3 regions of the Hydrogenophaga sp. L310 genome follow, and region 3 is predicted to be linked to each of the others. Evidence: predicted binding sites of a transcription regulator. Region 3 holds the regulator's gene; each other region holds the start of a gene.
The links. Region 3 encodes FNR, which switches genes on or off when oxygen is low (the NO sensors DNR and NnrR bind a similar motif). Its sites were predicted from a motif close to TTGATNNNNATCAA; they were not measured.

Region 1 (10,350 bases), on a different contig from region 3:
GCGCGTGGCGGCTGAGCCAGTCGGTGCACAGCAGCCCGAGGCCCACGCCCACGCTGCTCAGCCAGAGCTCCCCGCGACCGATGGCCAGCGGGGCCGGGTAGAACGAACGCAGCCAGTTCAGCAGCGGATTCAAGGGCGGGCTTTCAGCGGCCGTGTGTCGACGCCGACCGGATCAGCCTGCGGCCTCCATCCCGTTGCGTTGCTTCGTGGGCCCGGTCGCGGGCGACACGAGGAACGCCAGCAGCGCGCGCACCGCGTCGGGCTGCGTGGAGGCCGTGGCCAGGCCGGCCGAGAAGGTGGTGATGATCTGGATGTCGGCGGGCAGCGGGCCGAGCACGTCGATGCCCTCCAGGCTCATGAGTTCGCTCAGTTGCTGGAAGCCCAGTTCGACCTCGCCTTTGGCCACCAGCGAGCCCACGGGCACGCCGGGCGGGGCGGTGACGATGCGGTCTTTGATCTGTTCGGCGATGCCCCAGCGCTCGAACAGTTTGGCCAGTTGCACGCCGCTGGGGCCGGTGGAATAGCCGAGGGTGCGCGCAGCGAGCACGGCCTGTTTCACGGCGGCTTCGCTGGTGATGTCGGGGTGCGGTGCACCGCTGCGCACGGCCAGCGCCACGCCGGAGCGCACCACGTCCACGGTGCTGCCCGCCACGACCTTGCCGTCGGTGGTGAGCTGGGCCACCGCGTTGGAGGCGAGGGCCACGATGTCGAAGGCTTCACCGGCCTGTACGCGTTTGGCGGCGTCCACACCGCCCACGGACTCGAGTTCGATGACCGTGTCCGGGTGCGCCTGCCGGTAGAGGGCGATCAGGTCGGCCAGCACCTGCTTGGTGGCCATGGAAGAAATGATGCGGATGGGGGACGCCATGGGGGCAACTCCGAGTGGGCGGGGGTTGGAGGGGGCGCCGCAGTGCTGCGGCACGAACCCGTGCAATATAACCACCGCTGCGATGCCACTCAGGCGGTACGCGCCCGCCCCCCTTTCTCAGCCCACGTGCGGGTCCAGCGCACCTGCATCGTGCGCATCACGCCCAGCATCAGCACCGAGAACACCGCCATGATCACGAAGCCGGAGAGGAAGCTGTCGGTGTGCTGTTTGGACTGGCCCATCATGGCCGGCACGAGGCCGCCGCCCAGCGCGCCGATCTCGCCGATCATGGAGCCGGCCACGGCGGTGGAGGTGGGCCAGCGCAGCGGCACCAGCTGGAACAGCGCACCGTTGCCCGCGCCCAGCGCAGCGAAGCAGACGATCAGCAGCAGCGTGGTCAGCACGATGGAGTGCGACGACAGGCCCACGCCCACCAGCGCGAACGACACCACGACCAGCACCACGGTCAGCGTGTTGACGCCACCCCAGTGATCGGAAATCCAGCCGCCGAAGATGCGCACCACGGCGCCCATCAGCGCGGCGAGCATGGTGAGCTGACCGGCCTGCACCTTGCTCACGCCGAACTGGTCGTAGTAAAAGGTGGGCAGGAAGGTGGTGATGCCGATGAAGCCGCCGAAGGTGACGACGTAGATCAGGCTGAAGACCCAGCCGTCTTTTTCCAGCAGGCAGGCCAGGTGGTCTTTGATTTTGGCGTGTTCATCGCGGTCGGGCGGTTCCTTGGCCATGAAGGCCACCACCAGCATGGGCACGACCGAGGCGATGGCCGCAAAGCCGTACACCGTCTGCCAGCCGTAGGCCTGCGCCAGCGGCGGCGCCAGCAGCGCGGCGATGGCGGTGCCGGCGTTGCCCGCGCCCACCAGGCCCATGGCCAGGCCTTTGTACTTGGGCGGGTACCAGCCCGAGCCCAGCGACATGGCCACGCCGAAGCTGGCGCCGGCCACGCCCAGCAACAGCGCCATCTTGAGCATGTCGTCGTAGCTCTGCACGAAGAAGTAGCCGTACGCCATCGTGAAGCAGATCAGCGCCAGCTCGACCAGGGTGGCGGTCTTGCGGCCCACGTACTGCGCGAGCAGGCCGAGCGGGAACCGCATGATCGCGCCCGCGACGATGGGGATGGACAGCAGCAGGCCCTTCTGGGCCGGCGTGAGGTTGAACTCTTCGCTGATGAAGGGCGCCATGGCGCCGTTCATGACCCAGATCACGAACGAGAACGTGAGGTAGAAGAACGCTGCAAACAGCGTCGGTGTGTGTCCGCTTTTCAGGAACGTACGGAAACCCGCCATGGCGTGAACCTTTGAGAGAGAGGTGGGAGGGGATGGAAACCCAGGCCGCAGAGCGTCCGGGCCAGACGGCCGGGTGCGGTGTTTGGGGTGCGCCAGGCGGCCGGAGCCGGCCGTCTGCTGCAACTGAAAAGGCCTTCGTTAGCCTTGCTCGTATCAAGCAGATTTCATGCCCGATTCAGGGGCGTTTCAAGGGGTGCGGATGGCCCGCTGTGCACCAAGCTTGTGTCGCGAGGAGCCGGCGGCGCAAAGAAAAGGGGCATGCCACAAAGCATGCCCCTTTTTGGGTTGGGTGCGGCGCGGGCCGCGTGCCAGTTCAAGCCGCCTTTTCCACGTGCGCCTGACGCGTGTAGAGGAAGTCAATGACCGCTTTTCTGTGGTGCTGGTATCGCGGATCGTCGGCCAGGGCCACGCGGTGGCGCGGGCGCGGCAGGTCCACGTGCAGCACCTCGCCGATGGTGGCGGCGGGGCCGTTGGTCAACATCACGATCTTGTCGGACAGCAGCACGGCTTCGTCCACGTCGTGCGTGACCATCACCACCGTGCTGTGCGTGCGGGCCACGATGTCGAGCAGTTCGTCCTGCAGCTTGGCGCGGGTCAGTGCATCCAGCGCGCCGAAGGGTTCGTCCATCAGCAGCACCTTGGGTTCCATCGACAGCGCCCGGGCAATGCCCACGCGTTGTTTCATGCCGCCGGAGATTTCACCGGGGCGTTTCTGCGCAGCGGCGGTCAGGCCCACCAGGGCCAGCGCGGCGTCGGTGCGCACCTTCAACTGGATGCGGGTTTCGGTGCGGCTGAACACACGCTCGACCGCCAGGAAGACGTTCTCGTAACAGGTGAGCCAGGGCAGCAGCGAGTGGTTCTGGAACACCACCGCGCGCTCGGGGCCGGGGCCGGCGATCTCGCGGTCCGCGCAGAGCAGCACACCGCTGGTGGGCGTGGTCAGGCCGGCGATCAGGTTGAGCAGGGTGGACTTGCCGCAACCCGAGTGGCCAATCAGCGCCACGAACTCGCCCTTGGCGACCGTGAGGTTGATGTCCTTGAGCGCGGGGAAGAGACCCTTCTTGGTCTTGAAGGTCTGCTCGACGCCCTGGATGTCGATGTACTTGGCTTCGTTGCTGTTGCTCATGACTTCACCTCTTCGAACGTGAACAGGGTGGCGAGTTTGATCAGGGCGAATTCGAGCAGCAGGCCGACGATGCCGATGACGAAGATCGCGATGATGATGCTGGAGACGTTGAGGTTGTTCCACTCGTCCCAGACCCAGAAGCCGATGCCCACGCCGCCGGTCAGCATCTCGGCCGCGACGATCACCAGCCAGGCCGTGCCCACCGCCAGGCGCACGCCGGTCAGCAGGTAGGGCAGCACGGCGGGGAACAGGATCTTGGTGAAGATCTTCCACTCGCTGAGGTTGAGCACGCGCGCGACGTTCATGTAGTCCTGCGGCACGCGCTGCACGCCCACCGCGGTGTTGATGATCATGGGCCAGATGGAGCAGATGAAGATGGTCCAGATGGCGGCCGGGTCGGCGCCCTTGAAGACCAGCAGGCCGATCGGCAGCCAGGCCAGCGGCGAGACCGGGCGCAGCAGGCTGATGAGCGGGTTGAACATGCGGCTCAGAAACTCGAAACGCCCGATGGCGAAGCCGGCGGGAATGCCGACCGCTGCGGCCAGACCGAAGCCGATGGCCACGCGCTGCAGCGAAGCCAGCACGTTCCAGCCCACGCCCTGGTCGTTGGGGCCGTTGCTGTAGAACGGGTCAGAAAACACCGTGACGGCCTGCGCCCACGTTTCCAGGGGTTTGGGGATGCCGGTGTTGCCGGTGCTGGCGATCAGTTGCCAGACCAGCACCAGGCAGGCCAGACCCAGCACGGGCGGCAACACCGCCATCCAGAAACCGCGGAAATCGCGGCTCGCGGCCGATGGCCGGGCGCTGACCGCGGCGGGTGCAGCGGGGGCTTCGGTCTTGGGTGGGCTCATGGCTTTTCCAATGGGGCTGGCATGGGACGTGGCGGGCGGCGCGATGGCCTCCAGCGGTGAATGAAAAACGGCGGAAACCATGGTCATGGGTCCTTTCAGTGCAATGCAACGAGCGAGATGATTTCAATCCAAGAACGCCGCGGAACCGGCTTTGCCGGGCCGCCAGCGTTGCCCCCCTTGGGGGGTGACGGCCGAAGGCCGGCGCGGGGGGTTACGCCTTGATACTGAAGCCATCGGCGTACTTCGCGGGGTCCTTGCCGTCCCACACGATGCCGTCCATCAGCTTGCTGCTGCGCATCGGGTCCTTGGGCACGCTGATGCCCATGGCGCTGGCGACCGACTTGTACAGATCGATCTGGTTGATCTGCTTGGCGATGCCGAGGTAGTCGGGGTGGCTCTTGATCAGACCCCAGCGCTTGTGCTGCGTGAGGAACCACATGCCGTCGGACAGGTAGGGGAAGTTGACCTTGCCGTCGTTGAAAAACTTCATGTGGTTGGGGTCGTCCCAGGTCTTGCCCATGCCGTTCTGGTAGCGGCCCAGGATGCGCTGGTTGATCGCGTCCACACCGGTGTTGATGTAGGACTTCTGCGCCACGGTCTCGGCCATCTTCATCTTGTTCTGCAGGCCGGCGTCGATCCAGCGGCTGGCTTCGAGCACGGCCATCATCACGGCGCGCGTGGTGTTGGGGTACTTTTGGGTGAACTCGGCCGTGGTGCCCAGCACCTTCTCGGGGTGGTCGCGCCAGATGTCCTGCGTGGTGTTGGCGGTCACGCCCACGCCGTCCATGATGGCGCGGTGGTTCCAGGGCTCGCCGACGCAGAAGCCGTCCATGTTGCCGATGCGCATGTTGGCCACCATCTGCGGCGGAGGCACGGTGATCAGGCGGGCGCCCGAGATCGGGTTGATGCCCGCGGCGGCCAGCCAGTAGTGCATCCACATGGCGTGCGTGCCGGTGGGGAAGGTGCCGGCAAAGGTGTAGTCGCGCTTGTTGGCGGCCATGAACTTGGCCAGCGACGGGCCGTCCACGGCGCCCTTGTCGGCCAGTGCTTTGCTCAGCGTGATGGCCTGGCCGTTGTTGTTCAGGCTCATCAGCACGGCCATGTCTTTCTTGGGGCCGGCGGTGCCCATGTGCACGCCGTAGACCAGGCCGTAGAGCACGTGGGCGAAGTCGAGCTCGCCGTTGACCAGCTTGTCGCGCACGCCGGCCCAGCTGGCTTCCTTGCTGGGGATGATCTTCACGCCGTACTTCTTGTCGAAGCCCAGCACCGAAGCCATCACCACGCTGGCGCAGTCGGTCAGGGGAATGAAACCGATCTTGACCTCGGTCTTCTCCGGGGCGTCGGAGCCGGCGGCCCAGACGCCGCTGTGGCCCAGGGTGGAGAAGAAGGTGGCGGTGGCCGCACCCTTCTTGATGAAGTCGCGGCGCGAGGCCTGTGCCGGTGTCCCGGGCACGGTCGCCACGGTGGGGGTGGTGCTGCTGGCGGTCATGTCCAACTCCTTGCTGATGAAAAAAGCGGTGGCCAAAAACAAAACGGCGCCCATTTCCAGCCCAGCTTGGTGCGGGCTTGAAATGGACGCCGTTGTCCTGTGTGTCTCGGGAGACTTCGGGATCGCGCCGCCATTGGCGCTCACCCTTTGCGTTTTATCAAGCAGGGACCGTGCCAGATGAAAGGCATCTACCGTGTCGGAACCCGAAGAAGCTTGTTATTCAAGGACAAAATGGCTTTTCAGGGCACGTGGCTGGTGTCGGATCGGCCGCCAGCGCGGTGAAATTCCGGTGCGTTGGGGGCCTCAGCTTGGTGCACCGGCGGGGTGCGGCACGGGTTTTGTGCGCTGCAGCACGGCGTGTGGCTCAGCGCCGCCGATCGGGCAGCACCTCGGCCATGGACAGCACCGCTTCGGCCACGTCGATGAGGCGGCGGTTCTGGTTCATGGCCATCTGGCGCAGGGTCTTGTGGGCCTCGGCCTCGCTCAGGTTGCGGTGTGCCATCAGCAGGCCCTTGGCGCGTTCGACCAGCTTGCGTTCGTTGAGGCTGGCGCGCACGGTGTCGAGCTCGTCGCTGACGGCCTGCAGGCGGCGCGACTGGTCCTGCACCAGATCGAGGATCGAGCGGTCGAGCTGCACGCCATAGCCCTGCGCCGGGCCGGGGCCGCTCACGTGGTCGGGCACCGGGTCGTGGAAGAACGAGAGCGCGTCTTCGGGTTGCACGGCGGCCGGGTGGATGCCCTCGAAGGCCTTCAGCTCGGCCAGGGCGGCCTGGGTCTTGTGCTCGCACAGGCGCTGCAGGCTGTCGGCGAGCCGGTCCTCGACCGTCTTCATGCGGTCCATGCGCAGGCTGCAGCAGTTGAACCAGGGCTGGCTCTGGTTGGCGTCGAGCGGGCTGCCGTCGGCGGCGGTGCAGAGCACGCGGCGCATGCGCTCGAGTTCGGCCCGGGCGGCCACGGTGTCCTGGTCGGCGGTGGCCCAGAGCGTGGCGAGTTCGTCGCTGGCGAATTCCTTGAACACCTGCAGGCAACGCTCCTGCGAGTCGATCAGGTGCAGCAGGCGCTGCTGCCCGGCGCTGTCGGCACGGCCGCTGGCATACAAGGCCGAGCCGGCAGCGCGCTCCTGGCCGGCGAACTCCTTGCCCTGCATGAAGTTGAACAGCGCCACCAGATGGCGCGAGATGGCGGGGTCGCTGGCGCTGTCGGCTGCCTCGAACACCACCGCGATCAGGCCGGCGATCAGGCGCACGTAGGCTTCGGTGGTTTCGCGCGCCGTCCAGGCCTGGGTGTCGATGCGCTCGCGCAGGGCGGGCAGGGCGTCGAGCCCGTGCAGCACGTAGGCGATGCGGCTGAACAGGCGCGCGCCGTGGCCGAGGTGGGCGGCCTGGGTGTCGAGGCTGTCAAAGCAGCAGCGCAGCTCGGCTTCGGTGGCCCGGCATTCGGCGATCTGCTGCTGGCGTGGTTCGGCAAAGCGGGTGCCCTGTGAGCCGAGGAACAGGTTGGACAGGCCGCGCTCGCGCTGCAGGCCATGCACCAGCCGGCCGGTCACGTTCACCAGCGCGCTGGTGAGGGCGAGCTGACGCAGCGCGTCGATCTCGCAGCGCTTGGCGGCGATGAGGAAGTTCAGGCCCGATTTGAGGGGCAGGGCGGAGGGGGTCATGCTGGAATCGGATCAGCAATAACTGTGCCGTTCGCCGCAGAGGCGCGGCTTTCAGCGCGAGCCGGGCTGCCAGGCCCGGACAGTATCCGATGGTCCCGCAGGCCGGGGTGCCTGCGGTGTCAGGCCTGGGCGGCTTCGCTTTCGCGTGGGATCCGGGCCAGCGCGGCATCCGGCATCAGCTGCGCGCGCAGGCCCACCACGCCGCCCACCATGATCAGGGCCGGGGGCTTCACGCCGTGGCTCAGCGCCAGCTGGGGCAGATCGGCCAGGGTGCCGGTGATGCAGCGCTCGTCGGGCAGGGTGGCCTTTTCCACCAGCGCCGCCGGTGTGTCGCCCGGCAGGCCGTGGGCGATCAGCTGGCGGCAGATCTCGGGCAGGTTGTTCACGCCCATGTAGAGCACCACGGTCTGGCGCGGGCGCGCGAGCATGGGCCAGTCCATGTCGAGGCCGCGCTCGTCGCGCGTGTGGCCGGTGGCCAGCACCAGCGCACAGGCGTGGTCGCGGTGGGTCAGCGGTATGCCCACCGACGCGGCCGCGCCCTGCGCGGCGGTGAGCCCGGGCACGACGGTGAAGGGGATGCCGGCCGCTGCCAGCGCCTGGGCTTCTTCGCCGCCGCGGCCAAAGATGTAGCCGTCGCCGCCCTTGAGGCGCAGCACCGCGCGCCCGCTGCGCGCGAGCCGCAGCATGAGTTCGATGATCGAGGCCTGGGGCAGGGTGTGGCGCGACGATTCCTTGCCCACATACACGCGGTCGGCACCGGGCGGCAGGAAGTCGAGCACGGCCGGGCTCACCAGGTGGTCGTAAAGCACCAGTTTCGCAGCCTGCAGGGCCTTCACCGCTTTCAGGGTGAGCAGTTCGGGGTCGCCTGGGCCGGCGCCCACCAGGGTCACCAGGCCGGGTGGGCGGTCGTCCGTTGCCGTGCCGTCCCCGGGCCAGCCGGGCGCCAGCCAGTGGCTGTGTTCCATCACGCTCATGGGGCTCTCTCCTGGGTGTTGTCTGGCGTTCATTGTTGTCAGGCAGAAAGCCAACGTCCTTGAACTGGTTCAAGGACAGGGCCCACGCGCCGCCCGACGATGGGCGCAGCTCGTTGACCGGCGATGGACAGCAGCCAGGCGAGCGGGTCTGACACCCCGGGAGGGCAGAGGGCCACATCCACAGCTGATCCAAGACGGAGAGAGAAAACCCATGAAACCCACCAAGATCATCCTGAGCTCGCTCGCGATGGCGGCCATGCTGGTTGCCGGCGGCCTGCACGCCCAGGACAAGAAGCACCTCAGTCAGCCGGAATCGAATTACCAGGCGGGCAGCTCGCCCATCGGCGACGAGCCCATGGTGCAGAGCGTGAACCCGAAGGCGCCGCCCATGACGCAGGCCGAGTTCGATGTGGCGCGCAAGGTGTATTTCGAGCGTTGCGCCGGCTGCCACGGCGTGCTGCGCAAGGGCGCCACCGGCAAGGCACTCACACCCGACATCACGGTCGGCAAGGGCACCGACTACCTGAAGGTCTTCATCGCCTACGGCTCGCCGGCCGGCATGCCGAACTGGCAGACCAGCGGCGAGATGACCGATAAGGAAGTGGACATGATGGCGCGCTACATCCAGCACGAGCCACCGACCCCACCCGAGTTCGGCATGGAGGAGATGAAGGCGACATGGAAGGTGATCGTGCCGCCCGAGAAGCGGCCCACCAGGAAGATGAACAACTACAACATCGCCAACATCTTCAGCACCACGCTGCGCGACACCGGTGAAGTGGCGCTGATCGACGGCGACACCAAGAAGATCATCAACATCGTCAAGACCGGCTACGCGGTGCACATCTCGCGCACCTCGGCGTCCGGGCGCTACCTGTTCGTGATCGGGCGCGACGCCAAGATCAACATGATCGACCTCTGGATGGCGACCCCCGACAACGTGGCCGAGATCCGCACCGGCCTCGAAGCGCGCTCGGTGGAAACCAGCAAGTACAAGGGCTTCGAAGACAAGTACGCCATTGCCGGTTCGTACTGGCCGCCGCAATTCGTGATCATGAACGGCGACACGCTGGAGCCGCTGAAGATCGTCTCGACCCGCGGCGTGACGGTGGACAAGCAGGAGTACCACCCCGAGCCGCGCGTGGCCTCCATCGTGGGCAGCCACTACAAGCCCGAGTTCGTGGTGAACGTGAAGGAAACCGGCCAGACCCTGCTGGTGGACTACTCCAACATCGACGCGCTGAAGGTCACCACCATCGGCACCGCGCGCTTCCTGCACGACGGCGGCCTCGATTCCTCCAAGCGCTACTTCATGGTGGCGGCCAACAACAGCAACAAGATCGCTGCGGTCGACCTCAAGGAGGGCAAGCTCACCAAGCTGATCGACGTGGGCAAGATTCCCCATCCGGGCCGCGGTGCGAACTTCATCCATCCGAAGTTCGGCCCCGTCTGGTCCACCGGCCACCTGGGCGATGAAACCATCGCCCTGATCGGCACCGATCCGGTGAAACACCCCAAGCAAGCCTGGACGGTGGTGCAGACCCTGACGGGTCAAGGCGGCGGTGCGCTGTTCATCAAGAGCCATCCGAAGAGCAAGCACCTGTATTCGGACACGCCGCTGAACCCCGATCCGAAGATCTCGCAATCGGTCGCGGTGTACGACATCAACAACCTGGAGAAGGGCTTTGTCGTGCTGCCGATCGCCGAGTGGGCGGGCATCAAGGACGACGGCGCCAAGCGCGTCGTGCAGCCCGAGTTCAACAAGGCGGGCGACGAGGTGTGGTTCGCGGTCTGGAGTGCCAAGAACAAGGAGAGCGCGCTGGTCATCGTCGACGACAAGACGCTCAAGCTCAAGGCCGTGATCAAGGACCCGCGCCTGATCACGCCGACGGGCCACTTCAACGTGCACAACACGCAGAACGACGTGTATTGAGCTCCCCCCTGCGCCGCTGACGCGGCTTCCCCCCTGAGGGGGGACGGCCCTGGTGGCCCGGCAAAGCCGGTTCCACGGGGCCCTGGGTGAAGTCACTTCGTTGCTGTGAGTCTTTTGATGGCCATGAACCTTCGTTTTCTGCTTTCGC
Region 2 (10,350 bases), 140 kb from region 3:
CTTCACCGCGCGTGACCGCCGGCCCCCAGTCGGGCACGCCGCCCACGATCGGGCGAAGCTCTCCGCGTTCGGTGTTCACCAGCGCCCAGAACGGAGCGCCGCCATCGGTGCAGCGGGCGAGTTTCATGGGGCAGCTTTGACAGCGGGTTTGCCCAGCTTGGCCGGGTCGAGATGCAGCAGTTCACACGCGTTTTTCCATCGGATTTTCTGCAGATCGTCATCCGACAAACGCAGGCCATCGGTCAGGTCGTGGCGAACGGCGTCACTGCCGCCAAAGTTGCTGCCGTACAGCACGCGGTCGGCACCGATGATGTCGACCAGGGCCTGACGCATCGGCACTTCGTGCAGCTCCACGTCAAACCAGAAATTCTTCAGGTACTCCTCAACCGGCTTCTTGTTGAACTTCACATCCAGGTTGCGGTTGGTCTGGGCCAGACGACCGAGCTGGTAAGGGATGTAGCCGCCACCGTGGGTGATGTAGACCTTCAGGTCGGGGAAACGGTCCAGCACGCCGCCGTTGATCAGGTACCAGAAGAAGCGCGTTTCGTCGTAGTTCATGCCCACGATGGCCGTGGTCTCGTACGGGTCCTGGTTGGCCTGCATGCCCCAGGTCACCGACTGGTTGTAGCCGTGGATGAAGATCGGCAGATCCAGATCGCACATCGTTTTCCAGACCACATCGAGTTGCGGCGAATCGGCTTCCAGCCCGCCGAAGTTGGCGCCCCCGGCCACCAGGCCCTTGGCGCCAAGCTCGGTGCAGGCGCGGCGAATTTCCTTCGCGGCGTCGTGCGGGGCGTTCAGCGGCGCATGGGCCCAGAACATCAGGCGATCCGGTGCCGCCGAGCAGTAGTCGGCCAGGATGTCGTTGACCTTGGTGGCAAAGCGGACCGAGAACTCCGGGTCGGCCCAGTACATGTAGCAGTGCGACGGCACCGACAGCACCTGCGCGTTCTGGCCCGCAGCGTCCATGCCGTTCAGGCGGTTTTTCGGATCGGCCCACCGGGCCATGTAGTCCTCGACGCTCGGGCCATTTCCAGCAGCCACAGCCGCCTTGCGCTCGGGCGAGCCGAGGCGCAGCACCCAATGGCCGACGCGAAGCTTGACGTCGCCGTCCGGGTGGCGTTCGAAGAACGGCCCCCAGAACGGGTGCTGGTTGTAGTACCCGGGTAGCGGGGCGTGGGCGTGCAGGTCGATCAGCATGGTGGTCTCTTTCAGGTTCAGGCATGGCCGAGGTGGCCAAAACCAGGTTGTCTCGTGTGTCGGTGAAGCTGCGGCCACTGCCGAACTTTCGACAAAGGTTTGCGCTGCATCAACGCTATATTAATCAGAAAATGCGATTCTGTTCAAGTTATCGAAAACACTGACTTGATGACACGCCCCGTTTTGGGCACCCTGCAGACTGGTCCCACATGGAGATTTCTGATGTACAAGAACCTGCTTGTCGCCTTGGACGACACCCCCCTGGGGATGACTACCGTGACCCGCGCGGTCGAATTCGCGCGTGCTCTGGACGCCCGAATCACCTTCTTTCACGCCGCGCCAGACCTGACGGCAACCGGTGAAGGCGCCATGTTGTACTCACTGGACGACCAGGCATTTGCTGAGGAAAGCAATATGCCCCGCCATGCTGTTCTGCTCAAGGCCGCCACCGCAGCAAAGATCGGCGGCGTTGCTTGTACGACCGATGCAAGCGTCAGCGACCATCCGGCCCAGGCCATTCTCGATGCGGCTCATCGACATGCCTGCGACCTGCTGTTTGTGAGCTCGCACGGCCGCTTGCCAGGTTTGCGGGGTTGGCTGCACGGCAGCGTGACCCATCGGCTGCTACAGATCGCCGACCTGCCTGTGCATGTGGCCAGCATCGAGTCGAATGACCAGCAAGCTGATGCCAACCGCGCCCTCGCGATCATTGGAGGAGAACATCGATCCATCGCAGCGGTGCTGGGCGGACTTCAGCAATTGGACCGTGCGGGACGCGCCAATGGCAAGGCGCCAGACGTGGTGCAGATGTACCAGATGGTCAAATACCTTCGCCAGTTTCCGGCGGTATTGCATCACCCCAAGGAGGAGGATTTTATTTTTCGACTGCTCCGGCAACACGCCGGAGAGCACAACGCCGTACTGGACGAACTGGAGCGGCAGCACTCCCTGGAAAGCAGCTTGGTCGATGCGCTGTCCGACGCCCTATCCCGTCAGGAAAGTGGCCAGGCTGACGCCCCGGCAGCGATCACCGCCGCTGTCCAGCGCCTGAGTGGCGCGATCTGGGAACACATGTCACTGGAGGAGTCGGTCATATTTCCAGCAGCACGCCGGCATTTCACCCGTGCGGACTGGGCAACGGTCTACCAAGCCTTTTCGGCACATCAAGACCCTCTTCTCCACCACTCGTCCGAGATGCCCATGAAGCAGTTGTTCGCACGGATCGCAACGGCGCTGCAGCAGGATGCTTCTGAGCAAGCTCCCAGGTGATGGAAGGTTGACTCCCGATTGCCCCTCGGGTCACCGCCTGGCTCGAGAGGATGTTCCTGCGGTCAGGGACTCCACCAACCGTCCGATGCGACGGGGCAGCGCCTTGCGATCCGTGTCACCCGGTACCAGCTGCTCGCTGAGGACATAGCGGATAAGCAGTTCGCACACCAGCTCCCGGTCAAGCTTGACGCCGAGACGCGCCTCCCAGGCGTCAAAGACCACGCCCAAAACGTCCTGAAATCGAACGACCGAGTCGTGGAAGATGCGCCGGAAGAACCCCAGGGCGTACTCCGGTGCCACAACCAGCAGCCGACGCGCACGACCATGTTCCAGGTAGTAGTCCAGGTAGCGAATCAGCGCCGCAAAACGTTCATCGGGATCCTGGCAGGACTCCACGGCTTCGGCCAGCGCCACGTGAAACCGCTCCCGCTTGTGGCGCGAGAAGGCATCCAGAAGTTCATCCTGCGACGCAAAGTAGCGATAGAACGTTCCGCGAGAGACATTCGCCGCTCGACAGACATCGAGAATCGAGATCCGTTCGGCGCCGGATTCCAACACGATGTTTTCGGTGGCTGCCAGGATGTTCGCGATCGTTATCTCAGAGCGCCGATTACTGCGCGAACGCTTCACGACCACCGGCGTGGAGGCCACCGGGCTCTTGTTTGCCACGGCGACAGGTGCCACGGCTTTTTTCTTCGCGACCATCGTCTTCACAGGCACTGAAGCGGCACTGCTCACCACCTTGAGGCGGGACGATTTGCCATTGGGCTTGGCTTGCGCATCCACCTGCGCAACAGCTGATGCTGGTCGCTTGCTTTTGGGCTTGTCATCGGCGTCCGGAGCGACCGAGGTCCGCTTGTTCGTGCTCTTGAGACTCATATTCATACTTTCTGAAGGTCGAAGGGAGATTTTGCGGCCAGCACATTCAAGGGTTTACCAGCACACCCAATGAATGAGTCTGTATATAGAATATTCGTCTGAATATAGAATTTTTGTGCCTTTCGGCACGGCTTGGAGCTTTTCACATGGCAGGCATCGGCAACCCCGACTCGTGGTCTCTTGGGCAACAGGATACGGTCATCGCAGCGCTTGAGCGCGCTGTTTCGAAACACCCCAACCGGGTTCTGCTCGATTTTTCGGGGGAATTTCATACCTACGGGGATGTTGACCGCCAATCGACCCGCCTGGCCCATGCGCTGGCTGCGCTGGGTGTGCAACCTGGGCACACCGTGGTGACGATGCTCGACAACAACGTCGACGCGGTGCTCTGCTGGTTCGCCATCAACAAGCTTTGCGCCGTCAGCGTGCCCATCAACACCGCGCTCAAGGGCGAATTCCTGCGCCACCAGATCGCAGACGCCGGGGCGGCGCTCGTGGTCTGCGAAGCCACCTACGCCGAGCGCATCGCGGCCGTGTCGGACGGGCTGCCGGACGTGAAGCTGGTGCTGACCCGGGGCGAGCCCGGCGACGGGCGCTGCGGCACCCTGCCACTGGCGTCGCTCAACGGACACCGGGGCCACGACGACAGCGCTTTCGAGCGCAAACCCAACCCCTGGGAACTGGCCTGCCTGATCTACACCTCGGGCACGACCGGGCCGTCCAAGGGCTGCATGATCAGCTACAACTACATGTGCAACCTGGCGCGCCTGCAATTGCGCGCCGGCCCGGCCAACGAACATGACGTCACGATCACGCCGCTGCCGCTGTTCCACATGAACGCCATGTGCGTGGGCGTGCTGGCGTCGATCCTGGTGGGTGCCCGCGTCGCCTTCGTTCCGCGCTTTTCGGTGTCGAATTTCTGGCCCGAGGTGGAGCGCAGCGGCGCGACCATCGCCTCCATCCTGGGCAGCATGGGCGCCATGTTGGCCAACGCGCCCGACACCGAAGCGGGACAGCGCTGCAAGGGGCAGATCCACACGGTGCGCGGCAACCCGTTCACCGAAGAAGTCAAGGCCATCTGGCGCGAACGCTTCGGTGCCAAACAAGTGGGCGGCAACGGCTACGGGCTCACAGAGGCGGCGGTAATCACCTCGCTGGCCGGTGGCGAATACGCGGCGCCCGGCTCGTCGGGCACGCGCATCCCCGACTTCGACGTGCGCATCGTGGACGACCTCGACCGCGAGGTGCCCGCCGGCACGTCCGGCGAGATCGTGGTGCGTCCGCTGCGCCCCGACATCATGTTCATGGGCTACTGGCGCCGGCCCGAAGACACGCTGAAGATCATGCGCAACCTCTGGCTGCACACCGGGGACATTGGCAAGTTCGACGAACAAGGTTTTTTCTACTTCGTGGACCGCAAGAAAGACTACCTGCGCCGGCGCGGCGAGAACATTTCCAGCTTCGAGATGGAGGCGGCGTTTGCGCGTCATCCGGCCCTCGCTGAAGTCGCTGTGCACGCCGTGCCGTCCGACAAGGGAGAGGACGACGTCAAGGTGACGGCCATGCTGCGCCCCGACATGACGCTGAGTCCCGAAGACCTGTTCCGGTGGGCCATTGACGCGGTGCCTTATTACGCGTTGCCGCGCTACATCGAATTCCGCGACAGCCTTCCCAAGAACCCCCAAGGGCGGGTCCTCAAGTACGAGCTGCGCGACGAAGGTTGCACGCCGACCACCTGGGACCAGGAGACCAGCGGCATCCAGGTCAAGAAGCGCTGAACCCAGCGCTTGGTCCATCAGTATTCACGCACCGGCACGTGGGCCGGGCGCGAGTTGTAGCCGGGCAGGTGCAGCCCGCCGTCCACGTGCATGGTGATCCCGGTCACAAACCGGGCCATCTCCGAACCCAGAAAAACGACCACAGGCCCGATGTCCAGCTCCGGGTCACCGGATCGACCCATTGGCCGTGCCGCCGCCGAGCGCTCGGCAAAACCGGGGATTTCAGCGGCCAGCTTGTGGAAGGTGGCCCCCATAGCGGTCGGCGCGATGGCGTTGCAGGTGATGTTGAAGCGGCCCCACTCGGCGGCCGCACTGCGGGTCAGCCCGACCACGCCCGACTTGCCCGTGTTGTAGTCCGCGTGTTGCCAGGCGCCGATGTCCACATCGATGGAAGTGAAGTTGATGATGCGCCCGCCACCGCGCTGGCGCATGTGCGGCATGGCCGCACGCATCGCCCACCAGCTGGCCCAGACGGTGGAGGTCAGGGTGCGCTCCAGCATGGCGTCCGTCTTGTCCTCCAGCAACACGTTCTCTGAAGGCACAAAGGCGTTGTTGACAAGAATGTCGAGACCTCCAAAGCTGTCCACAGCGGCCTGGATTGAAGCCTCCACACTCTCTTTGCTCAGGACGTCGGTTCGAACGAACAGGGCGCGGGCCCCCATCTGCCGGAGTTCCAACTCGGCCTCGGCCCCCGTCACCGGGTCAAGCTCGGCAATCAGCACCGCGGCGCCCTCTCGCGCAAAGCAGCGAGCGACACCCCGGCCAATGCCACCACCGGCACCTGTGATCAGGGCCACTTTGTCTTTCAGCAGATCCATCGGGTCTCCAAATATATATTGAACATAATTCTATTTATCGTACACTTTAAGACATGGTGTGTCAGCCGGGAAGACGTGAACATCGTGGATTTCCTGCTCGGTAAAAACCCTAGAAAGTCCGCATGCCCCTGTTCCGACGACGCATTCTGATCGCGACCGATCCCTTGAGAACCGGCACCCGGTACCGGGCTGCGCTCGAAGACGACTTCCACCACTTCCGGGTCGAACTGGTGGTGCGGGACGGGCTCATAGCCTCGCTGCATGCGGAGGCGCCCCGCCACCCCTACAGCCTGTGCCCGTCTGCGGCAGATCAGCTCCAGCAGCTGGTGGGCATGGCCCCGGAAACCAGTGCACACGCGGTGATGCGCCAGGTCGACGCCAGCCAGCAATGCACCCACATGCTGGAGCTCAGTGGCCTGGCGGCCGCAGCAGCGGCACGCGCCCTGCCACAACGGCGCTATGACATCGAGGTACCGTTGCGGGTCGAAGGGCGCACCCATGCGACCCTGGACCGAGACGGCACCCGGCTGCTGGCCTGGGATGTCCAGGATCTTGAGATCGAAGGACCGCCGCCCTACAACGGCATCGGCTTGCGCCAGGGCATGGCACGCTGGGCCATGACCCACCTGAGCGAGGAAATGGCTGAGGCGGCGCTGGTGTTGCGGCGTTGTGCGGTGATTTCTATGGGAAAAAACCGCCCTCTCGATGCACAGAAACACGCCAGGTTGTCCGGCGCCTGCTATGCGCAACAGCCAGACCGGGCCCCGCTGGCCCTGCGCCAGGTGGGCTCGACCTGGAACTTCACCTGGCAGCCCGACCAGCTGTGCCGGGACGACCTGGACTGGATCGCCTTCAAAGTCTGAAGGCGATCGGCAGACTCAGAGGAAGATGGCCAGGTTCGGGGTGCCCAGCACGGCCTGGTCCAGCAGGATCTCACGGCGGGCCAGCTTGAAGCTCTCGCCATCGACCCGCAACACATCCCGGCGCTCGGCGCTGATCAGATCGAACTCGTCGAAGTTGAACCGGCTGCGGGTCACCAGCAGGTAGCTGCGCACGCTGTATTCGTCGGGCTTGTCGGCGGTGGCTTCCACCAGGACGTTGGTCACCAGCCGTCGCGTGCGCGAGGGCGGGTCTTCCGCCCAAGCGCTCTTGGTACCGGTGAGGCGGACAATGCGCCCCATCACGGAACGCCAGTCGTCGTGGTAGTGCTGCATGGTGCGCACCACCGACGCCGCCTGCTGACTCACCGGCCGGGTTTCCCTCAAGGGGGCGGTGTAGATCAGATCCTGTGCCAGCGTGTCGCCCCATTCCTTGAGGCGGGTTTCATCCAGCAGTCGCGCTTCGACGTACAGGAATTGGAGGATCTGGTTGTAAACAGGCGATCCAATCGGCACCAGGGCGCCTTGGGCTTCACTCATGAGAATCTCCGAAAATGGGGGTATCGAATTGCGACGAGAGCTCGGGGGCTCGAAGAGGGTTCAGACATTGCCGCCCATGAGCTGGCGCCAATACATCCACCAGTGCCACTGCGTGTCGTCCTTGGTGAAGCCCTCGTTGACGATGCCGGGGCCGGGCCAGCCTTCGGGGGCGCCGGTTTCGTAGACCGCCTGGTACTTCAACGTCATCTTCTTGCCCTGTGCGCCCTTGGCGGCCAGGGTCATGTGAGGCCAGGTATCGGAGTCGTCTTGCTCGACCATGCCCGACGTGCCAAACAGCTGGATGGTCTGCCTGAGCATCTTGTCCCGCAACTCTTGCGGCGCATCCTTCTCGGCAAAGATCCAGTTCACGAACTCCAGCTTGTCCGGTCCCTTAGGGACGTAGGCGTGCATGGTCATCGAACCGACCACCGTGCCATCCGCCTGAGGGATGTAGACAAAGCCAAACAGAACGTTCGGGAAAATCCCCCCCACTTGCGGGGGCATGCTGGTTTGCACCTTCAGCTGCTCGGGGGTAAGGTTGCGTTTGAGTTGTTCGACCATGTCCTTGGTCATACCGGCCGGCGGCAGCGCGTTGAGCTTTTCATCCACGCTCAACACGTCGGGATCCAGTCCCGTCATGCGACGGATCTTTCGCCCCAGGTCGATGCAGCGCAGCGCATGGCCATGGGGAGAGCTCACTTCCACGCCGTACATCTCGGGGCTCAGATCGCCACCACCGCCCTCACCCTCGCCCTTCTTGGAGTAGTTGCCCACCTCGGCCAGCCAGCGGTGCAAGGTCAGCGTGTGGTAGCCATCAGCGGCCGACTGCTCGCCGGCGGCTTTCCAGTTGGCGCGCACCGTGAAGCGCTGCGGCGGGCCCAGCACTTCCATGCCTTTGTCGGAGCGTTTGAAGAGGATGTCGTAGTACCACTTGGCGTCGCCCAGAAACTCGTCGAACGAGGGGCCGTCGATGTTCCAGGTCGCAAAGATCAGCCCGCCGTACAAGGTGACCCGGGCCTTCTTCAGCCCCAGGTCCTCTTTGCTCATCATCTTGCCGTGCATGGTCTCTTTTTCGACTGGCGCACCGAGAAAGGCACCGTTCGGACGGAAGGCCCAACCGTGGTAAATGCAGGTGTGAATCTGGGTGTTGCCGGCATCGAGGGTGGACACCCGCATGCCGCGGTGCGAACACAGGTTGAGCAGCACATGGACCTCGCCCGACTTGTCGCGCGTGACCAGCACCGAGTCGGAACCCATGTCACGGGTGATGAAATCACCGGAGTTCGGGATCTCAGATTCGTGACCGAGGAAGACCCAGATCTTGCCGAAGATCTGCTCCATCTCCATCTCGTAGAGCTCGGGGTCCGAGAGCGCGCGCATCTGCACCTCCCGGGTGGCCACATTGACCAGGTCAACGACCTTGGTCCCATCGGAAAGGGTCGGGTGTGTCGGGCTCAGCATGGGGGTCTCCTTCATCTGATTAAGCAGCGGTGGAGACGAAATATAAACAACTTAGCCAAGTGTGTACATATAAAGCCCGTCGCATTGGACAAAAGCAGATCAAACCAAGGGTTAACACCGATCATTTTCCCCACTCACCGCCCTGCCCTGCGGCTGGATCAACCCCTCCACAGCATGCGCATCAGCCCTGAAAGGAAGCCGTGATCTTGGCGTGAGGCCCCGCCACCTGCGCCGCCCAGGCATCAGGCATCTGGTCAAAGCGGTAACCGACATGATCGAAGGCAATCTGGTGCTCACGCGCCAGCTTCAAGAGCCTGCGCCAGGTGGCCTCACGATCGCTCGGTGAACGTTGACCAGTCCCCACACAGCTGAGCGTTCGGAACAGCAGATCGGCGATGTTGAGGTTGATTTCGCGTCCGGCGCCGGTGCCGATGGTGAGGATGCGTGCCCCCCAGCGTGTGGCCTTCAGTGCGGCGAGCAGGGGTGGACCACAGACACCATCGAGCACCACGTCGAATCCCTCGCCCGCCACGGCCTTGAGGGCCGCGGCATCGTCGTCGCTGCCCAGCGCCACCACCGCATCGGCCAGGCCGCGCGCGCGCAGGCGCTCCAGGGCCGCCGCGTTGCGGGCCGCCCCCACCACCCGGCCGGCCCCCAGAATGCGCGCGAGCTGAAGGGCGATCTGCCCCAATGTGCCGGTGGCACCCAGGATCAACACGCTTTCGCCGGGCTTGATGCCGGCCTGCTCCAGCGGCAGCAGCGCACCCGTGCCCGCGATGCCCATGGTGATGGCGAGCACATCGTCCACATCGTCGGGCACGTTCCACACCTCTTCGGTCGGCACCAGGGTTTGTTCGGCCCAGGCCCCGAAAGGCGCCACCGAGCGTTCCCCAAAATAGACCCGGCGCCCATCCGGCGCACGGCCGACCCCCTCACCACGTATGACGCACGGGAATTGCACGCCCAGGCGGTAGGCCCCCAGAACGTCCCAGCCCCCCAGTCCGGCGGTTTCCACGTTGACCAAGGTTGCACCCTCGCACGCTTGCGGCACAGAAAAGACCTGAAGGACCGGCCCCAGGCCGCGCTCGGTGATGACGGCGGCCCGCATCACGCAACCGCCTGAGGATCAAGGTTCGGACCGACAGCGTCGAGGTGCCGGGGGTTGCCCTGTCGGGGCCGGTCGTTGCATGGGTTCATCGGTTGCTCCTGGGGTCACAGCGCGGTTTCGGCATCGGCGTCGGCAAACATCTTGTTGATGTCGCCCGACGTCACGGGCTTGCCGGCCACACGCACCGGCTTGGCCCCGCCCATGCCCAGCATGGGCTCCACGCTCACATGCTGGGCCTGCGCCCGCAGCGCGCCCACCGTGCAGTTCTCGCGGCCCAGAATCGAGAACGGGTCATAAGAGAACTCCCGCATGGCATTGAGGTGGCCGATCTTGTCGATCTGCACATCCGTCAGGTGCTGGGTCTGGGCATGGAAGATCTCCGGCGAACCCGGCCAGGTGCAATCGGAATGCGGATAGTC
Region 3 (10,350 bases):
CGCTGGCCGCTTCGCTGGGGCCGTGGCAGACTTTCTGGATATTTTTCTACGGTTTTGCCACCTACGGCAACGCTGGCTTCATGCGCGAACAGGTTTGCAAATACATGTGTCCTTACGCGCGCTTCCAGAGCGCGATGTTTGACAAGGACACGATGATCGTGACCTACGACGAAAAACGCGGTGAACCGCGTGGCCCGCGCTCGAAGAAGGCCGACCCCAAAGCACTGGAACTGGGTGCCTGCGTAGACTGCACGCTGTGTGTTCAGGTTTGTCCGACGGGCATCGATATCCGCAACGGTCTTCAGTACGAGTGCATCGGTTGTGGTGCCTGTATCGACGTCTGCGACGAGGTGATGGACAAGGTGGGCTATCCGCGTGGACTGGTCAAATACTCGACCCAGAACGGTATTGCACAAGGATGGAACTCCCAGCAGATGATCCGTCGGGCCATGCGTCCGCGGGTTCTGGTGTACACAGGCATCCTGTTGGCCATCAGCCTCGCGGTTATGGTCAGTCTGTTTCTGCGCAAGCCACTCAAGGTTGATGTCATCCGGGACCGCGGTGCGTTGGCACGCATGGTGGAACAGGGACGCATCGAAAACGTCTTCCGGTTGCAGGTGATGAACGCGACCGAGCGCTCACAACGCTATGTGATCGGTGTTTCCGGGTTGCCGGGCATTGCCATTGCGTCGGAAACAGAGATTGAAGTATTGCCGACGGAAGTACGCTCTGCGGTCATGCGGGTCCAGGTTCCCCCGGGAACCGCTGCCACTGGTTCCCATTCCATCTATTTCGAAATCCAGGCTGTCGGAGATTCGGGCACACGTGTCACCGAAAAAGCGGCCTTCCTGGTACCGCGCTGAGCACCACTTTCAGTCAACCCGTTTCAAGATTCTCTATGAACACCACAATACTCAAAACACCGGTCAATGAACAGCTCCCGATTCCTTGGTGGCGCGTTCCCCACATGTGGCTGGTGGTGGGGGGGCCATTGGTGGTTGTTGTGGCCGCCATCATCACGGCCGTCATTGCAGTGAAGGGCGCAGACCCGGTGCTCAACAAGGCCGACTTTGAGCGCGACCTGAAGGCGGCCCAGATGCTGGACGGACAAGCTCGTGCCGAAGCGCTGATTCAACTTCAACCGGCTCACCAGGCTCGGAACCACGCAGCCTCCCCTGTGGTGCCACCGACGAAGTAATAGCGCGTGCTGCGACTATCCCAAGCCATGGCCTGAACGACTATGCACCGGTTATGCCCGGAATCGATCACAACAACACCCGAGGAGAAACAGGAATGACGGCTCAACGATGGATGTGGATTGCGTGGCCCGCATTTTTGGTGGCGGCGGTTCTGGAGATGATCGTGTTTGCCATGATCGATCCGAGTGATCTTCACTGGTTTGGGGCTCCTCTGGAGTTGTCTCGTCCAGCGGTCTACACGCTGGCATTTTTCACCTTCTGGATCGTGGCCATGGTGTCGAGTGCACTCACCTCTTTGCTGTCCATGTCACCTTTTGAAGTGAACCGGTGTCCTGTCCCGCCGGATCAGCGGCCGCGGGATTGTGCCAAGAATGAATCTTGTTCCTGAACGCTCCTGCAGATCTCCAAAATAAAAAACCCCAGCGGAGTGTTTCCAGCTGAGGCTTCCTGTTGGGACAGATGTTGGGTTCAGTGACCGGTCGGGGGGGGCACGATCAGCTTGAGCCCTTCGGTGTTTTTGATGTGGACGTAACGCTGTTTGACCTCGATGATGCCTTCGTCCACGAACTTGGAAAAAGTGCGGCTCACCGTCTCCAGCTTCATGCCCAGGTAGCTACCAATTTCTTCGCGTGTCATGCGGAGAATCAGCTCGGACTGGGAGAAGCCGCGGGCGTGCAGGCGCTGAACCAAGTTCAGCAGGAACGCCGCGAGGCGTTCTTCTGCGCGCATGCTGCCAAGCAGCAGCATGACACTGTGGTCGCGCACAATTTCGCGGCTCATGATCTTGTGCACATGGTGTTGAAGGGTGGTGAACTCTCGGGAGAGTTCCTCGACTTGATCAAACGGCATCACACAGACTTCAGCATCTTCCAGTGCGATGGCATCGCAGGAATGGCGGTCGCTCACGATGCCATCCAGGCCGATGATCTCTCCGGTCATCTGGAAGCCGGTCACTTGATCCCTGCCATCGGCCGTGGTGACACAGGTTTTGAAGAAGCCGGAACGCACCGCGTAAAGCGAGGTGAACCGGTCACCCGTACTGAAAAGTGCCGACCCGCGTTTGATGCGTCGCCGCGCCGAAATGACATTGTCGAGCTTGTCCATTTCGTCTGGGTTGAGACCCATGGGTAGACACAATTCTCGCAGGTTGCAGCTCGAACAGGCGACTTTGATGCTTTGTGCGTCCATAAATTATCCGGAAATCGGTGGTGAGCTTAACGCATAGCTGGGACTTGTGTCGAGGAAATGACCGCGCGCCAGGCCCTTCGTGGGAGCGATGGCTTGCGAACACACCGGGGCTTGATCAAGATCAAGGGAGGATCTGCGAGCCTGGTGCACATTCGGGGCTCAGCATTGGAGAACAGTTTGTGAGTCACGCCATTTCCGATGAATTGCTCAAGCGATTCGATGTTCCCGGTCCGCGGTACACGTCGTACCCGACAGCTGACCGCTTTGTGGAAGCGTTCACCGAGGGCGACTATATACAAGCGCTGGAGCAGCGCAGAGCCGGCTCGTTGGCCCTTCCGCTCAGCATCTACGTACACATTCCGTTCTGCGAGTCGGTCTGCTATTACTGCGCCTGCAACAAGGTCATCACCAAACACCACGAACGGGCGGCCGAATACCTGCGCTACCTGTCACGTGAGGTGGAGTTGCAGGTCCAGCATTTTGGGAAGGGGCACAGCGTGTCCCAGTTGCACCTGGGTGGCGGCACGCCTACCTTTCTGTCCGATGCAGAGCTTGAGGATCTCATGACGATGATCCGGCGCAACTTCAAGTTGGTGCCGGGTGGCGAGTACTCGATCGAGGTGGATCCCCGGACCGTGACCGACCAGCGGCTTCAGACCTTGGCGAGACTGGGCTTCAACCGTCTCAGTTTTGGTGTCCAGGATTTCGACCCTGCCGTTCAGAAAGCGGTGCACCGCGTGCAACCCGCTGAACAGGTGTTCGCGCTGGTGGACACTGCGCGCAAGATCGGATTCGAGTCGGTCAACGTTGATCTGATCTACGGTCTGCCGCTGCAGACGCCCGAGTCGTTTGCACGCACGCTCGCGCAAGTGAACCAGTTGCGGCCGGACCGCATTGCGCTATACGCCTATGCGCATCTCCCGTCCCGCTTCAAGCCACAACGTCGCATCATTTCCGCCGAGTTGCCCAGTCCTGGCGACAAGCTGTCCATGTTGTCAGCATCGCTGGATGCCATGAGCGATGCCGGGTATGTTTACGTGGGCATGGACCATTTCGCCCTGCCGACGGATGCACTCGCGGTTGCCAAGCGCCAGGGCCGCCTGCATCGCAACTTTCAGGGCTACAGCACGCAGCCCGATTGTGATCTGATCGCTCTGGGGGTTTCCGCTATTGGTCGCATCGGTGCCACCTACAGCCAGAACGCCAAGACGCTGGAGGAGTACTACGATGCCCTCGATCAGGGCAGGCTGCCCATCGTGCGTGGTCTTGTGCTCACGCGCGATGATCTGCTGCGCCGTGCCGTCATCATGTCCATCATGTGTCAGGGTCAGCTGCAGTACGAATCGATCGAACTGGGGCATCTGATCGAATTCAAGAGCTACTTCGCGCGTGAACTCGAGGTGTTGGCCGGACTGGCCGAACACGGCTTGGTCACCCTGGATGACAGCGGTGTTCAGGTCACGCCGACAGGCTGGTATCTGGTCCGGGCCATTGCCATGGTGTTCGACAAGAACCTGCAGGTTGATCTGGACCGGGCCCGGTTTTCAAAGATCATCTGAACGGTCAATTCGGAGACCTGGGGCGAGGCTCGGCCCGCGAGAAATGCGCACGAGCTGGCGCGTGCGCTGGAAAAAGCATCCAATCCTTGTGGGTGCGGGTTTGACTTTGCCTTCGAAGGCCAAGACGCACACACTGCTACAGTTCTTTCATGCAAACTTCCATGGCGATCACGGCCCTGTTCATGGGCATCGTGGGGGGCCCCCACTGCGTTGCCATGTGCGGTGCAGCCTGCGCCGGGATCAGCCGCGCGGCGGGAGCTCGCAGTACGCAGGCTTTGTGGTCGTTCCAGTTCAGTCGCATGCTGGGTTATTCACTGTTCGGCGCTTTTGCAGCGGGATCGGTCCAGGGGCTTGCGGTGCTGGGGACCAACACCATCGCGATCCGGCCGCTCTGGACCATGTTCCACGCGGCGGCATTTCTCCTTGGGCTGGCACTGATCTGGCAAGCACGCCAACCCGCCTGGATTGACAGCCTGGGCCAATCGCTGTGGCGCAAGGCACGCCCGGTGCTTACCCGCTTGGGCCCCCGTGCGCCCATTGTGTTGGGTATCGGCTGGGCGTTCATGCCGTGCGGTCTGCTGTATTCCGCCTTGCTCGTGGCATCGCTCTCGGCGAACGTGTTCGAGGGAGCTGCCATCATGGCACTGTTCTCATTGGGTACTTCCATTTCCCTCACGGCGGCACCCTGGTTGTTGCTGCGCCTGCGAGGCGGTCAATCGGGAGCTTGGGCCATCCGCTTGGCCGGCTTGGCGCTTGCGCTGACTTCTGGCTGGGCACTCTGGATGGGGCTGACCAACCCCACTGGCTTGTTCTGCCTGTGACCGGTAGCTGAAGCGGGTCAGCGCCTGGTCGACTGGCGAGCGGGCAGGGTTGCCAGGATCAAGCCCAGTAGCGCGATACCGAACGCCAGCATCTGCAACGGCGTCAACCGTTCTCCCATGAACAGCACCCCGATGGCCGCGGCACTAACCGGTAGCATCACCGTGAACACGCCCGCACGTGAGGCAGGTACGGTCCGAAGCCCGGTCATCCACAGCCAGACGGTCCACATGCTGGCGGCGAGCCCATAGAACACCAGCAGGCCCCAGATTCCGCCGCTGACTGCCATGAAATCGAAATGCCACGCTGCCCACAAGCCAAACGGCGTGACCAGCGCAAAACCCCAGAGGTTGATGATGGCAGAGATGCGTTTGGGCCCGAGGCCTTCAGTCAGCTTCTTGCCGATCACCACATAGGATGCTTCACACACCACGGCAGCGAACACGAGCAGGTTGCCCCAGACCGAATATCCCAGTCCCAAGAATGTCAATTCTTGCGATCCGGCCAGGCCGACATCGGGTTTTTGCAGAGAGAACAAGCCGATACCGAGCGCGGCGCAAGCAATGGCGGCAGTTGTCCGGCGACCGATGCGTTCTTTCAGAAAGATGCGGCTCAGAATCGCCACCACCGCCGGAATGGCCGCCATCACCACACCAGCGGCCACGGCCGTGGTCAAGCTGACACCAAACAGCATGCAGATCGAAAACAGGAAGTTGCCGAGGAAGGATTCCAAGAACAGAAGGCGGCGTGTTCGGGGCGAAAACGGAGGTTCCTCCGTTGGCTTGCGCAGCCAGCGCCACATGGCGATTCCTCCGATGCCGAAGCGCAGCCAGGCCAGCAGAAAAACCGGAAAGACCAGCACAAGAGGTTTGGACAGTGCCACGTAGCTGCCGACCAGCGACATACTCAGGGCCAGGCAAGCGTAGGCCCACCAACGCGGTATCGCAGGGGTTGTTGTGATGGAAGCGTGCATGGCCGCAGATCATGCCCGAAGCCCCGTCACTTCAGCCTCGCAGCCGGTATGTGCAGACACAGCTCGCCTGGAATACGTGCGTCTCCTGGAGGTGGGTCGCATGCGCGGGGCACCCACAGGGATGGTGTTTTACCTATTCCGGGATGAGAGAACGTCTTTTCTTAATGTGAAAACAGGATGTGTTGCGCTGCAAAAAAATTTCTCAATACAAGAAATAAAATATCGTATTGAGAAATGATGTGTAAACATTGTTGATTTTAAATGAGAAAAATTTTATCTTATATAAGACATAAGAGCTTTAAAAACTCTTCTATAAGACTTAAAGTTCATACATCGGCATCTGGCTTGCATGGTGAGAGCGCCGACCCCTTTTCATCAACCTCACGGAGAGTCTTCAAATGCCCCAATCCCTTAACGAGCAACTGAGCCGCCAACAGCAGATCGAAGCCTTGGAAAAAGACTGGGCCACCAACCCGCGATGGAAAGGTGTCAAGCGCGGTTACTCTGCTGCTGACGTCGTGCGTCTGCGCGGGAGCATGCAGATCGAACACACACTGGCCAAGCGCGGTGCCGAAAAGCTTTGGGACAAGGTCAACGGCGGCGCGAAGAAAGGCTACGTGAACGCCTTCGGCGCCATCTCTGCTGGCCAAGCCATGCAGCAAGCCAAGGCCGGCCTGGAAGCCGTGTATCTGTCGGGCTGGCAGGTGGCTGCCGATGGCAACACATCCGAGACCATGTACCCCGACCAGTCGCTCTACGCCTACGACTCGGTGCCCACCATGGTTCGCCGCATCAACAACACCTTCAAGCGCGCCGACGAAATCCAGTGGGGCCGTGGCATCGAGCCGGGCAGCCCTGAGTTCATCGACTACTTCCTGCCCATCGTGGCCGATGCAGAAGCCGGCTTTGGCGGCGTTCTCAACGCCTTCGAGCTGATGAAGAACATGATCGCCGCCGGTGCAGCCGGCGTGCACTTCGAAGACCAGCTGGCGGCCGTGAAGAAGTGCGGCCACATGGGTGGCAAGGTGCTGGTGCCCACGCAAGAGGCTTGCGAGAAGCTGATTTCCGCGCGCTTCGCCGCCGACGTGATGGGTGTGTCCACCATTGTGCTGGCCCGTACCGACGCCGAAGCCGCCAACCTGATCACCAGCGACCACGACGCCAACGACAAGCCTTTCCTCACCGGCGAGCGTACCCAGGAAGGCTTCTACCGCGTCAAGAACGGCCTGGAGCAGGCCATCAGCCGCGGCATTGCCTACGCCCCCTACGCCGACCTGGTGTGGTGCGAGACTGGCGTGCCCGACATCGGTTTCGCCCGCGAATTCGCCCAGGCCGTGCAGGCCGCATGTCCCGGCAAGCTGCTGTCGTACAACTGCTCGCCTTCCTTCAACTGGAAGAAAAACCTCAACGACAAGCAGATCGCCTCGTTCCAGGAAGATCTGGCCGCGCTGGGCTACAAGTACCAGTTCATCACGCTGGCCGGCATCCACATCAACTGGTTCAACACCTTCCAGTTCGCCCATGCCTACGCCCGCGGCGAAGGCATGAAGCACTACACCGAAATGGTGCAAGAACCTGAGTTCGCCGCCCGTGAAAAAGGCTACACCTTTGTGTCGCACCAGCAGGAAGTCGGCGCTGGATACTTCGACGACGTGACCACCGTGATCCAGGGTGGTTCTTCCAGCGTGAAAGCTTTGACCGGCTCGACCGAAGAAGAGCAGTTCCACTGATCTGATGCTCAACGGGGCCTGCAGAGGCTGAAGAGACAGGAGCCCGGGCCAGCCCCGGGCTTTTTTGTGGGAAAATTCAAATATTCATCAAGCAGCAAGAGCGAGAAAGGCAATCTGGTTATGACACCGCGAACTCGTGTGATGTTCTCCCTGGTCTCCTGAGGCCTGCAGTTCGCGCCTGCCCGATTTCTTTTTTCGATCACATCCAGCGCGGCCCATGCCGCGCTTTTTTTGTTTCTGGACTCCCCATGCTTCACATCACACTTCCCGACGGTTCCCAACGCGAATTTCCCGGCCCGGTCACGGTGGCCGAAGTCGCTGCTTCGATTGGTACCGGGCTGGCCAAGGCCGCACTCGCCGGCAAGATCGGGGACAGGGTGGTGGATACCAGCTTTCAAATTACGGCCGACTGCCCGCTGTCCATCATCACCGCCAAGGATGCCGATGGTCTGGAAGTCATCCGCCACTCCACCGCCCATTTATTGGCCTACGCGGTGAAAGAGCTTTTCCCGGATGCCCAGGTGACCATCGGTCCTGTGATCGAGCACGGCTTCTTTTACGACTTCTCGTACAAGCGCCCGTTCACGCCCGAAGACCTGGTGGCCATCGAGAAGAAGATGACCGAGTTGGCCAACAAGGACGAACCGGTGGTGCGCCGCGTGTTGCCGCGCGATGAGGCCGTGGCGTATTTCAAGAACCTGGGTGAGCATTACAAGGCCGAGATCATTGCGAGCATTCCCAGCAACGAAGACGTGTCCCTGTACCGCGAAGGCAACTTCGAAGACCTGTGCCGTGGCCCGCACGTGCCGAGCACCGGCAAGCTCAAGCACTTCAAGCTGATGAAGGTGGCAGGTGCCTACTGGCGTGGCGATCACCGCAACGAAATGCTGCAGCGCATCTACGGCACGGCTTGGGCCACCAAGGACGAACTGCAGCAGCACCTGACCATGCTGGAGGAGGCTGAAAAGCGCGACCATCGCAAGTTGGGCCGTGAGCTGGATCTGTTCCACATCGACGAACACTCGCCGGGCACCGTGTTCTGGCACCCCCAAGGCTGGACGGTGTGGCAAGGGGTCGAGCAGTACATGCGGCAGGTCTACCGTGACAACGGCTATCAGGAAGTCAAGGGCCCTCAGATCCTGGACAAAGGCCTCTGGGAGAAGACGGGGCACTGGGACAAGTACCGCGACAACATGTTCACCACCGAGTCGGAGAAGCGTGAATACGCGCTCAAACCGATGAATTGCCCTGGTCACATCCTGATTTTCAAGCAGGGGATCAAGAGCTATCGCGACCTGCCGCTGCGTTATGGCGAGTTTGGCCAGTGCCACCGCAACGAGCCCACCGGCGGCCTGCATGGCATCATGCGCGTGCGTGCGTTCACGCAGGATGATGGGCACATCTTCTGTACCGAAGACATGATTCTGGATGAGTGCGTAGCCTACACCGCGCTGTTGCAGAAGGTGTACGCCGACTTCGGTTTCAAGAACATCATCTACAAGATCGCCACCCGTCCGGATGCCCGCATTGGCAGCGATGAAAGCTGGGACAAAGCCGAGCACGCTTTGATGGAAAGCTTGCGCGTGGCTGGGTGCGAGTTTGAAATTTCCCCGGGCGAAGGTGCGTTCTATGGCCCCAAGATTGAATACACGCTGAAGGATGCCATTGGACGCCAGTGGCAGTGCGGCACGATCCAGGTGGATTTCTCCATGCCCGAGCGGCTGGATGCAGAGTACGTGGGCGAGGATGGCGCACGCCATCGTCCGGTCATGTTGCACCGCGCCATCGTTGGCAGTCTGGAGCGTTTCATCGGAATTTTGATCGAGGAACACGCCGGTGCGCTGCCTGTTTGGCTCGCGCCGGTGCAGGTGTCGGTGCTCAATATCACCGATTCGCAAGCCGACTACTGTCGTGAAATCGCGAAAGCACTGCAGAATCAAGGGCTTAGAGTTGAGACTGATCTGCGCAACGAGAAAATAACGTATAAAATACGCGAGCACGCATTGCAAAAGCGGCCTTATATCATTGTCGTGGGCGACAAAGAGAGGGTTGCTGGCGCCGTGGCTGTTCGGGCGCGAGGTAATAAAGACCTCGGGGTCATGCCGCTGGAAGACTTTTCCAGACTGATTGCGGCAGACGTTTCATCGAAGGTTTGAAGTCAAACATCCGGTTGATACCCCTCCCATGCTGCGGTGCACGTGGCGCGCGCATTGAGGGTGACGAAGATTGCCCGCCTGTCTGAACAGCCCACATCAAGGAATACACCATAGCTACCAATTTTCGCGACCGCCGCCAACGTGAAGAGCGTGCACACAGACTGAACCGTGAAATCATGGCTCCTGAGGTTCGCCTCAACGGACCCGAGAACGAACCGCTGGGTATCGTCAGTCTGATGGAGGCACTGCGCATGGCAGGTGAGCTGGATGTGGATCTGGTCGAAATTGCGGCCACCGCAGTGCCGCCTGTCTGTCGCCTGATGGACTACGGCAAGTTCAAGTATCAGGAGCAGAAGAAGGCAGCGGAAGCGAAGGCCAAGCAGACGGTCATTGAAATCAAGGAAATCAAGTTCCGCCCGGGCACCGACGACGGTGACTACAACATCAAGATGCGCAACATCCGACGCTTTCTGGATGATGGCGACAAATGCAAGATCACGCTGCGCTTTCGCGGCCGCGAGATCACGCACCAGGACTTGGGACTGGCGCTGCTGAACCGTATTCGCGACGAGCTGGCCGATTCGATCATCGTGGAGCAGTTTCCCAAGCTGGAAGGCCGCCAGATGATCATGATGATTGCACCCGGTCGTAAGAAGGCCGCAGCCAAGTCACCTGAGGCGCCAGCGCAAAGCGCTGAACAATCGGCAACCTGAAGGGACCGGTGAT

Region 1: cobA (uroporphyrinogen-III C-methyltransferase) is a predicted target of FNR. The motif match lies at 8,329-8,342, and genes of this name have one in related genera.
Region 2: AC0GNO_RS00945 (universal stress protein) is a predicted target of FNR. The motif match lies at 1,300-1,313, and genes of this name have one in related genera.

The regions. Positions count from the first base shown of each region.
Region 1 covers NZ_JBVPZA010000002.1:298,371-308,720, forward strand. Annotated here, with positions in the region: gene AC0GNO_RS05135 (HPP family protein) at 1-133, opposite strand, end outside; gene AC0GNO_RS05140 (substrate-binding domain-containing protein) at 173-868, opposite strand; gene AC0GNO_RS05145 (MFS transporter) at 958-2,172, opposite strand; gene AC0GNO_RS05150 (ABC transporter ATP-binding protein) at 2,486-3,298, opposite strand; gene ntrB (nitrate ABC transporter permease) at 3,295-4,230, opposite strand; gene AC0GNO_RS05160 (CmpA/NrtA family ABC transporter substrate-binding protein) at 4,361-5,638, opposite strand; gene AC0GNO_RS05165 (nitrate- and nitrite sensing domain-containing protein) at 6,003-7,295, opposite strand; gene cobA (uroporphyrinogen-III C-methyltransferase) at 7,415-8,269, opposite strand; gene AC0GNO_RS05175 (cytochrome D1 domain-containing protein) at 8,481-10,202, shown strand; gene AC0GNO_RS05180 (c-type cytochrome) at 10,326-10,350, shown strand, end outside.
Region 2 covers NZ_JBVPZA010000001.1:179,058-189,407, reverse strand. Annotated here, with positions in the region: gene AC0GNO_RS00955 (fumarylacetoacetate hydrolase family protein) at 1-127, opposite strand, end outside; gene AC0GNO_RS00950 (amidohydrolase family protein) at 124-1,200, opposite strand; gene AC0GNO_RS00945 (universal stress protein) at 1,423-2,469, shown strand; gene AC0GNO_RS00940 (TetR/AcrR family transcriptional regulator) at 2,500-3,348, opposite strand; gene AC0GNO_RS00935 (ATP-dependent acyl-CoA ligase) at 3,495-5,126, shown strand; gene AC0GNO_RS00930 (SDR family NAD(P)-dependent oxidoreductase) at 5,144-5,944, opposite strand; gene AC0GNO_RS00925 (DUF2889 domain-containing protein) at 6,067-6,807, shown strand; gene AC0GNO_RS00920 (3-phenylpropionate/cinnamic acid dioxygenase subunit beta) at 6,823-7,362, opposite strand; gene AC0GNO_RS00915 (aromatic ring-hydroxylating dioxygenase subunit alpha) at 7,423-8,823, opposite strand; gene AC0GNO_RS00910 (quinone oxidoreductase family protein) at 9,005-9,931, opposite strand; gene AC0GNO_RS00905 (amidohydrolase family protein) at 10,036-10,350, opposite strand, start outside.
Region 3 covers NZ_JBVPZA010000001.1:40,634-50,983, forward strand. Annotated here, with positions in the region: gene ccoG (cytochrome c oxidase accessory protein CcoG) at 1-863, shown strand, start outside; gene AC0GNO_RS00195 (nitrogen fixation protein FixH) at 899-1,198, shown strand; gene AC0GNO_RS00200 (hypothetical protein) at 1,294-1,587, shown strand; gene fnr (fumarate/nitrate reduction transcriptional regulator Fnr) at 1,668-2,387, opposite strand; gene hemN (oxygen-independent coproporphyrinogen III oxidase) at 2,567-3,946, shown strand; gene AC0GNO_RS00215 (sulfite exporter TauE/SafE family protein) at 4,108-4,767, shown strand; gene AC0GNO_RS00220 (DMT family transporter) at 4,785-5,738, opposite strand; gene aceA (isocitrate lyase) at 6,137-7,468, shown strand; gene thrS (threonine--tRNA ligase) at 7,717-9,624, shown strand; gene infC (translation initiation factor IF-3) at 9,735-10,337, shown strand.